3 regions of the Sodalis sp. RH24 genome follow, and region 3 is predicted to be linked to each of the others. Evidence: predicted binding sites of a transcription regulator. Region 3 holds the regulator's gene; each other region holds the start of a gene.
The links. The regulator CRP, encoded in region 3, controls carbon source genes, mostly activating them, when cyclic AMP is high. The targets are predictions, from matches to a motif close to ATGTGANNNNNNTCACAT.
Positions count from the first base shown of each region.

Region 1: msrB (peptide-methionine (R)-S-oxide reductase MsrB) is a predicted target of CRP. The motif match lies at 1,804-1,821, and genes of this name have one in related genera.
Region 2: bhsA (multiple stress resistance protein BhsA) is a predicted target of CRP. The motif match lies at 1,710-1,727, and genes of this name have one in related genera.

Region 1 is NZ_CP178729.1:1,045,922-1,049,198, reverse strand. Features, by position in the region: gene ACL2XG_RS04685 (D-hexose-6-phosphate mutarotase) at 1-513, opposite strand, end outside; gene gapA (glyceraldehyde-3-phosphate dehydrogenase) at 601-1,596, opposite strand; gene msrB (peptide-methionine (R)-S-oxide reductase MsrB) at 1,947-2,360, shown strand; gene ACL2XG_RS04670 (YeaC family protein) at 2,449-2,721, shown strand; gene pncA (bifunctional nicotinamidase/pyrazinamidase) at 2,796-3,277, opposite strand, start outside.
Region 2 is NZ_CP178729.1:2,773,027-2,776,303, reverse strand. Features, by position in the region: gene ACL2XG_RS12760 (PhzF family phenazine biosynthesis protein) at 1-172, opposite strand, end outside; gene ACL2XG_RS12755 (hypothetical protein) at 934-1,191, opposite strand; gene bhsA (multiple stress resistance protein BhsA) at 1,202-1,459, opposite strand; gene ACL2XG_RS12745 (TetR/AcrR family transcriptional regulator) at 1,835-2,503, shown strand; gene ACL2XG_RS12740 (nitrate- and nitrite sensing domain-containing protein) at 2,651-3,277, shown strand, end outside.
Region 3 is NZ_CP178729.1:4,094,411-4,097,687, reverse strand. Features, by position in the region: gene ACL2XG_RS18465 (OsmC family protein) at 408-830, opposite strand; gene ACL2XG_RS18460 (hypothetical protein) at 790-978, shown strand; gene crp (cAMP-activated global transcriptional regulator CRP) at 1,146-1,778, shown strand; gene ACL2XG_RS18450 (YccS/YhfK family putative transporter) at 1,832-3,277, shown strand, end outside.

The DNA of each region.
Region 1 (3,277 bases), 2.4 Mb from region 3:
GTCGTTAATATCCTTGATATTAAAATAGCTGTGCAGGGCGGCGGTGTTCTGGAAATCGCCTTTGGCTTCCAGTTCGATGCTGCAGGTGCGGCCCAGGACAAATGTCGCGGTCAGGGTAAAGGGTTTCGGCCAGTATTGCTCGGTAACGGCGCTGTCGTGCAGGCTGAGGGACAGGGTGACCTGCTGATCGTTTTCCTGATGGACGTCGAGATGCCAGGGCAGGATACGCGCAAAACCATGGTTGGGACTGGCTACCTTGCCGAACCAGGGCCAGCAGACGGGCACGCCGCCGCGAATGGCCACGCCATCCTTGAATTCGCTGCTGTCGCTTAACCACAGCACCGGTTCTTCGCCTGCGGGCTGCCAGGCCACCAGATGGGCGCCCTGCAGGGTAACCGCCGCCTTGACGCGCGGATGATCGATGACGATAACCGGCAGTTCATCCATCTGACGCAAGCTGATGGAGGATGAGAGCTGCTCTTTGACGGGTAACGCAAAAACAGAGTTATGCATACATGAGCCTTGTGAAGTTAAGCATTGGAATCAAATAAAAAGGGCGACATTGCTGTCGCCCCATAAGCCGTTCTTTATCGACAATGATTACTTGGCGATATGGGAAATCAGATCCAGTACTTTATTGGAATAACCCGTTTCGTTATCGTACCAGGCTACCAATTTTACAAAATTCTTGTTCAGCGCGATGCCGGCTTTGGCGTCAAATACCGACGTCAGTTTTTCGCCGTTGAAATCGGTGGAAACCACGTCTTCATCGGTGTAGCCCATTACGCCTTTCAGTTCGCCTTCGGACGCTGCTTTCATCGCTGCGCAGATTTCTTCATACGTTGCGCTTTTTTCAATGCGCGCGGTTAAATCGACAACGGAAACGTTCGGGGTCGGAACACGGAAGGACATGCCGGTCAGTTTACCGTTCAGCTCGGGGATAACTTTACCCACGGCCTTGGCGGCGCCGGTTGAGGACGGAATGATGTTCTGGGACGCGCCGCGGCCGCCGCGCCAGTCTTTATGGGACGGGCCGTCGACGGTTTTCTGCGTTGCGGTGGTGGCGTGTACGGTGGTCATCAGCGCTTCAACGATACCGAATTTATCGTTAAGGACTTTGGCCAGCGGCGCCAGGCAGTTGGTGGTACAGGAAGCGTTGGACACGATATCCTGGCCATCATAGGATTTATGGTTCACGCCCATGACGAACATCGGGGTATTGTCCTTGGAAGGGCCCGTCAGGACCACTTTCTTGGCGCCGGCGGTGATGTGCTTGCGGGCGGTTTCGTCGGTCAGGAAGATGCCGGTGGCTTCTGCAACCACGTCAACGCCAACGTCACCCCATTTCAGGTTAGCCGGATCTCTCTCAGCGGTAACACGGATGGTTTTGCCGTTTACAACCAGATGGCCGTCTTTCACTTCCACGGTACCGTCGAAACGACCGTGAGTTGAATCATACTTCAGCATGTAAGCCATATAGTCGGCGTCTAACAGGTCATTGATGGCGACGATTTCGACATCGTCACGTTCCTGCGCAGCACGGAAAACAATACGGCCGATACGGCCAAAACCGTTGATACCTACTTTGATAGTCATATATTCCACCAGCTAATTATTAGTGAATAAAAGGTTACTTGTAAACTTACAAAAACCTCGCGCAGCGTCAAGCGGAATCGTGTCAATTATTGCTGCAAATCAAACGTAATCACACCATTTGAACGTAAATTGTCCGTTCCGCCGCCCGCACAGCTACGAATAAGATGGGGGCCGTAGCCCGCCATTTAAACTGCACCTGGCAGCTAAATGTGACATGCATCACACTTACCGCTCACGTCGTTTCTCGCCCTCTAGTTTAAGCTAAAAATCATCCCGGTGTTGTTAATTATTTGTTATAATAAGCCGGTTCAAAACCCTTATCATTCATTCACCGCCTGAGAATCGCACGTATGGCTAAAAATGATCCCGATCGCATCGTCCCCGACCACCTGACCGATATGCAGCGCCATGTCACGCAGGAGCGGGGCACCGAGCCGCCTTATAGCGGTAAGTTGCTGGAAAATAAGCGCACCGGCCAGTACCACTGCCTGTGCTGCAACGCGCCGCTGTTTTTTTCTGCAACCAAATATGACTCCGGCTGCGGCTGGCCGAGTTTTTACGAGCCGGTTAACGAGTCCGCCATCCGTTATCTGGACGACAACTCCCATGGTATGCATCGCGTGGAGATCCGCTGCGGCAATTGCGATGCCCATCTTGGGCACGTATTCCCGGACGGGCCGCAGCCCGGCGGCGCCCGTTTTTGCGTTAACTCCGCTTCGCTGCGTTTTAAGGACCAGGAAAATGGCGAAGAAATCGACGGCTGATTCGCACGTAACACACCCGCGCGTATCGCTGCCGGCGGAGGCAAGCTTTATCGATTCAGCTAATTATTCTTATGATAAGGAATAAATCGTGGACGTTGATGCGCTACTGGCTAACCTGACGCCTGACATCTACCAGCGCCTGAAAACGGCGGTGGAACTGGGCAAATGGCCCGACGGCGTTCCCCTGACCGCCGAACAAAAGGATAACTGCCTGCAAATGGTGATGCTGTGGCAGGCCCGTCATAATCATCAGCCGGAGCATATGAGCATCGGCACCGACGGGCAAATCGTGATGAAAAGCAAGCGCGAGCTGCTTGAGGAACTGACCGGGCGACCGGTGGCGCGTATCAAGCCCGAATAGCGCGGCCACCCCGGCAGGCGCGGCCGCGTCACCATGCCGGGAAACGCCTATCCTTCGCCGGCGCCGCTTCGCGCTCAGACGCCGCGCATCATCTCATCCAGGGTCACCAGCCTGGCGCCGTGGCGGCGCATTTCCTCCAGCGCCCTTTGGCTGTCGCCGGCGTCCAGGTTGACGCCGCGGCATCCTTCGGTGAGCACGTCGGTGCGATAGCCCAGCGACAGCGCGTCAAGCACGGTGAACTTTACGCAATAGTCGGTCGCCAGCCCCATCACCGTCAGATGGGTGATATCCAGCGCGCGCAGCCAGTCATCCAGCTCGGTCTGCTGGCGATGGCCGTTATCAAAAAACGCGCTGTAGCTGTCTATCTCGGGCTGGCGGCCCTTGAGGATCTTCTTGTCAATCCATTGCTGATGCAACTGCGGGTGCAACTGCGCCCCGGGGGTATCCTGTACGCAGTGCACCGGCCACCATACCTGGCTGAGACCGTCCAGCATGCCGGTATCGCCCACCCGGGCGCCGGCGTTGACCGCAAAACTGCCGTGCTGGCGTGGATGCC
Region 2 (3,277 bases), 1.3 Mb from region 3:
CGGCCGAAGGCGGCAGGACAAACGTGGTTTCGGATAAATGAGTCCAGCGGGCCACGGCCAGCATCTGCCGATCGGATAAGCCATCGGCATCCAGGATCACCGCCAGGGGATTGCCCATCAACGCAGTGGCGGTAAACACATCGACCTGTTTAAATCGACGCAGCTCGGTCATAACCCATCCTTTTTAACAGTAAGGCGATTATTGCCGATTCTGGCGTGGTTGCAGGATAACTGCAAGGACGGTAAGAGGGATATTGCGCTTTGAGATAACCGCCAGGCCAGGGGAGCGGTTAACCCGCCGCCTCAGCGGACGGGCGGCAAAAAAAACTGCGCCGCCAACTGTCAATAAAAGCACCTGACAGTTGGGGCGCAGCTCTCAATGGGTTTTATACCAGAGGATCGCAACCCTTAGCCGCGGCCCGGTCCGCCGCCATGGTGATAACCGCCGCCGCCGCCATGACCGCCGCCGCCGCCCCAAGGCGGTGGCCACAGGCAACCGCTAAGCGCGGCGCTAAGAACAATAATTCCGACAAATGCTAAAATGCGACGCATTGTTTTGCTCCATATATTAATAATTACGTTACCGTTAGATGATTATCCATTCGTTAAAAGGGGTCAACGGCGGCAACCGTAAAGATATTTGGCACAGATGTTTCTATTTGCGTTTATTGCATGGAAGCGTAAATTTGGCGGAAAACGGCAGGGCTAATTTATTCATTAACATAGGAAAAAGCTTATTTAGGGCTTTTATTTATTTTAATAAAGATATAATTAAGAATATTCCTGACAGAGGATAGCAACGGGCAGGAGAAAAGAAAGCGTTATTTTGTTACAACGTAAAAAAAGCGTTTGCGCGATGATATTACGCAAACGCTTTAGGGAAAATAATGAATGGGCCAAGCCCGGATTTTTTGATGACGCGCCGGTAAAGCGCTATTCATAAACGACCGACGTACTGTGCATATTATTGCGCCCCGACACCGACGTTACCGGATAGGCGCGGTTATCGACGCGTACGGCGCGTTCACTGCCATGACCGGGCAGGGTAGGCAACCCTGTCCTGGCGCCCACGGTCGTCAATACCACCTGGTGAGGCTCATACCGGGCGGTATTGATGGTGTCGGCGGCAACACTGCCGAACGACACCATGGCGGCCAGGGCAACGATACCAAGATTAACTTTGTTCATCATGGCGCCATCCTTATTGGTAAATTACCGCCGTGCCATGCAGGTTATTCTGGCCGGTGGTGGAGGTAATCACAAAAGACTTCGCGCCTTCGGCCGAAGCCTTGGCGGACAGCTGGCTTTCCAGCGAAGACAGGTTGGCGCCGCCGGTGGCGCTGATGACGCCTACCGGTTGCTGACCCGCCGGGGCGGAGGTCGCCAGTTCTGCGGCAAAACTACCGAAAGAGACAGCGCTCAGGGCGATGGCGGCGATGGCATATTTTACGTTTTTCATAATCTTATCTCTCTATGCATTCTGGTTGCAGGATTTGTGAGTCAACGCTATTTGTTAACGTTCGATAAGTAAATACTAGTCCTCCTGACGGCGTTGATCAACTAAATTTTTAATGATCGTTAATATAATAGATAAGCCATTGTTAATAATGAAAATTTATTTTTATTGTCAACGCTCACTCACTTTGGGTTGGAGAGGCCGCCGCAAGGGAGGAACAGGCATGGCCGCCAAATTTAACATTCTTTGGGCAATGTGACGAAAGGCACTTGTAATTTTTGTAATGATCGTTAATTATATAGGTGCCGGCTGATATCCACAAGGACGTTGTGCAAGCGGCAAGATGCCAGGCATAAAAATGCGATAAGAGAGGATGTTATGAATACCGATCATGTTGCGCCCATACGGAAAGGACGCGGACGCCCAAAACAGTTCGACCGTGACGATGCGCTGGATAAAGCGCTGGAACTGTTCTGGCGCCACGGCTACGAAGCGACCTCGCTGACCGATCTGGTGGAGGCCACCGGGGCCAAGGCCCCGACGCTGTACGGCGAGTTCGGCAATAAGGAAGGCCTGTTCCGCGCGGCGGCCGAACGCTACGTGGCGAAATTCGCCGAACGGGGCAAGGTGCTGCTGGCCGACCCCGCCTGTACGGCGGCGCAGGCGGTTGAAAATTTCCTGCGCGATACCGCGGCGCTGTACACCGACAAAGATTTGCCCTCGGGCTGCTTTATTATCTGTACGTCCGCCGCGCTCTCGTCTTCATCCGACGCCGTGGCGAAACTGCTGCGCGCGCGGCACCATTTCCAGGAAAACATGCTGGCGGATTTCCTGCGCGCGCGCCAGGCCCAGGGAGAATTGCCGGCCGGCACTCATGTGCCCACCCTGGCGAAATACCTGACCTGTATCCTGCAGGGGATGTCGGTGCAGGCCCGTGACGGCGCTACCCGCGCGGATCTGGATACCATCGTTACCACGTTGATGAAAGTGTGGCCGACTCTGGCACGCATCGGCGCGGCCGCCGCCCGGGACACGGCACAGGTTTAACGGCGCCGCGCCGACCCCGCGCGGCCGAAAAGACAGCGGCGCGACGCAGATAAAGTTGATTCTGCGCAGGGCGCCGGTGTCCTGCGGTACGTAATATGCGTTTATCAGGTCACGTCGTGGCAATTCCGGACTGGATAAATGAACCCATTGATTGCCGATACTTCCACCGCTATTCGTTTCCTGCAGGCCTCGCGGCAAAGCGAGATCGCGGCGTTGCGACGTTTGCTGCAAACCGGCGAACTGGTGGGGGCGGTCAGTCAATTGGTGCATATGCTGCAACGCGAACGTGGCGTAACCACCCTTTACCTGAGCGCGGGCTTGCACGCCGATACGCTTGAAAAACCGGCGCGCGATGCCGTTATTGCCGAGCGTGCCGTATTGCGGCTATTGGGCCGGGAGGAAGGCGTCAATCGGCCGGCGTCCGACAGCCAAAGGCTGGGGCGAATTGCAGCGGTATGTTATGCGCTGGGACGTTTGCCAGCGTTACGCCGCCGCATCCGGCGGGCCGGGATCGATCAGGCGCAGGCGGCGGCGGTATTCAACGCGGTGATCCGCAGCCTGCTGGCGCTGGTATTCGAGGCGGCGGATACGGCGGCGGAGCCGGCTGTTTCCCGGGCGTTGATCGCCATGTTCAGCTTTATGCAGGGCAAAGAGCTGGCGGGGCAGGAACGGGCGCAGGGCGCGGCGGTGTTTGCCGCGCGCGCATTTAGCGCCGCCGCCCGCCAACAGTTGCTGGACCTGATTGAAGGCCAGGAGCGGTGTTTCGCCACCTTC
Region 3 (3,277 bases):
CGGGCGGGAACACCACGCCCGATTCGACCCCATCGGCATGCTTTCCCTTGAACACGCCAGGATTCGCTGCGGTGTTGGCGGGCCTAGCATACCGTGGGGCGCTCGGTCGGGCGGGAACACCACGCCCGATTCGACCCCATCGGCATGCTCTCCCTTGAACACGCCAGGATTCGCTGCGGTGTTGGCGGGCCTAGCATACCGTGGGGCGCTCGGTCGGGCGGGAACACCACGCCCGATTCGACCCCATCGGCATGCTCTCCCTTGAACACGCCGGGTTTGAGTGCGGTGTTGGCGGGCATACCGTGCCATGGGGCGCTCGGTCGGGCAGAGAAACCATGCCCGATTCGACCCCATTGGCGCGCTCTCCCTTGAACACGCCGGGTTTGAGTGCGGTGTTGGCGGGCCGGTTAGGCGGCGGGGGCGTGGTGTTCGTCGCGCACTTCAAAGCTGTGGGTCATATTGACCGACGCGCCGAGCATCAGTGAGACCGAGCAGTATTTTTCCGCCGATAGCGTCACCGCCCGCTCCACCGCCTTGTCGGTCAGCCCGGCGCCGGTGACGATAAAATGCAGGTTGATATGGGTAAACAGGCGCGGCGCCTCGTCGCGGCGCTCGGAGGTGAGTTTGACCTCGCAGTCCCGGACGTCCTGCCGCGCTTTGTGTAAAATCGATACCACATCAATGGCGCTGCAGCCGCCGACCGACATCAATACCATTTCCATTGGGCTGGGCGCTTTTTCGCCCGCGTTCCCATCCATCAAAACCTGGTGGCCCGAGGCGGATTCGCCCATGAAAGACAACCCTTCTACCCATTTGACCCGTGCCTGCATTATGATACTCCTGATGAAAAGCTTTCCAGCAGACTACATTTTTGTTGGAAAACTGGCAATGTTACTGAACATACTTCATGCTGAAGCAAGACAACAGAAGACACTGCTTCAAACCTATGCTAAAAACAAGGCTGGATCGGCCTCATGATAATGAAAGGGCAAGAGATCGATCGGAACATCACATTACCAGACCCTAATAAGTTCCCTTACGTCGCTCCGTTTAAACGCGGAGTCAGAGTGAATAATACAAGCGCCGTAACAGGGAATACGATGTCCCGAACCTGGGATAGCGATGACAAAAGAGGATAACAGCGAATGGTTCTCGGCAAACCGCAAACAGACCCGACTCTCGAATGGTTCCTGTCTCATTGCCATATTCATAAGTATCCATCGAAGAGTACACTTATACATCAGGGTGAAAAGGCTGAAACGCTTTACTACATCGTTAAGGGCGCCGTGGCGGTGCTGATTAAGGATGAAGAAGGCAAAGAGATGATTCTCTCCTATCTTAACCAGGGAGATTTCATCGGTGAGCTCGGCCTATTCGAGGAAGGTCAGGAACGCAGTGCCTGGGTACGGGCGAAAACCGCCTGTGAAGTCGCCGAGATTTCGTATAAAAAATTCCGGCAGCTGATTCAGGTGAATCCGGATATCCTGATGCGCCTGTCGGCGCAAATGGCCAGTCGTTTACAGGTAACGTCGGAAAAAGTCGGCAACCTGGCATTCCTGGACGTTACCGGACGCATAGCGCAAACCCTGTTGAACCTGGCGAAACAACCCGACGCCATGACCCACCCCGACGGCATGCAGATAAAAATCACCCGTCAGGAAATCGGCCAGATTGTCGGCTGTTCCCGCGAGACGGTAGGACGTATTCTTAAAATGCTCGAAGATCAAAATCTTATATCCGCGCACGGTAAAACCATTGTTGTTTACGGCACGCGCTGATAGCCCCGTTATACAGGCGTGGTGCTTCGTACCACGCTTTTTTTGCTGACAGTATGTGGCGCCGGTTAATCTACCACCCTGAAGTAAACTATGCCCTGCGGCAAACCATCGTGCTATGCCTGCCGGTGGCCGCCGGCCTGTTATTCGGCAGCTTGCAAAACGGCCTGCTGTTTTCGTTGGTCCCTGCCTGCTGCAATATCGCCGGCCTCGATACCCTGCATAAACGGTTTTTCAAGCGACTGGCCGTCGGCGGCGTGCTGTTCGCGCTGAGCAGCGTGCTGATCCAGGTGCTGTTGGCCGTGCCGGTGCCGTTGCCCTTGGTGATGCTCGGCCTGGCGCTGCTGTTCGGCGTTACCGGTGAAATCAGCCCGCTGCACGGCCGTTTATTGCCCGCCGCGCTTATCGCCGCCATCTTTACCCTGGGGCTGGCCGGCAATGTGCCGCCCGCCGTGCCGCCGCTGCTGTATATTGCCGGCACCGCCTGGTACGGGCTGTTCAACGCCCTGTGGTTCCGGTTGTGGAAGGAGCAGCCGATGCGGGAATCGCTTAGCCTGCTGTATCGGGAGCTGGCGGATTATATCGAGGCGAAATATACCCTGCTGACACAGCATACCGATCCGGAAACCGCCCTGCCGCCGCTGTTTGCCCGCCAGCAGGCGGTGATTGATCTGATTGCCCAGGTATACCAGCAGCTTTATATGCTGTCGGCCAATGATCAGCTGCAGTACAAACGCCTGCTGCGTTCTTTCCAGGTGGCGCTGGATTTGCAGGAGCATATCGCCGTCAGCCTGCACCAGCCGGACGAAGTACAAAAACTGGTGGCGCAAAGCCACGCCGAGGCGGTTATCCGCTATAACGCCCGGCTGATTGCCGCGCGGTTGCGGGTACTGGCGGATGATATTCTCTATCACCGGCAGCCGGGGCGTTTTAACATGGCCACCGCGCTGTCGGCCCTGGAAAAAATTGCCGACCGGCATCCGGATAATCCGGTCGGACAGTTTTGTTATTACCATTTCAGCCGTATCGCCCGGCTGCTGCGTACCCAGCGCCCGCTTTACCGCCGCGACCTGATGGCCGACAACCAGCAGCGGCTGTCGTTTTGGCATGCGCTGGTCAGCTACTGTTCCTTTAAATCCATGGCGCTGCGCAGCGCGGCAAGGCTTGGGATTATGCTGGCCATCGGCAGCAGCCTGGGGCTGGTATTGGATCTCCCCAAACCCTACTGGATTTTAATGACGGTGATGTTTGTCAGCCAGAACGGCTATAACGCCACCCGGGTGCGGATCCAGCATCGGGCCCTGGGCACGTTGGCGGGGTTGGTGATTGCCGCCGGCACGCTGCAATTCAGGCTGAGCGACGGCACGGTATTGCTGTGCATGTTGTTCCTGACGCTGGCGTCTTACCTGGTGTTGCGCAAAAATTACGGCCTGGCGATGATCGGCATGACGGTGACCGCGGTGTATACGTTGCAGCTACTGTCGCTGAACGGCGCGCATTTC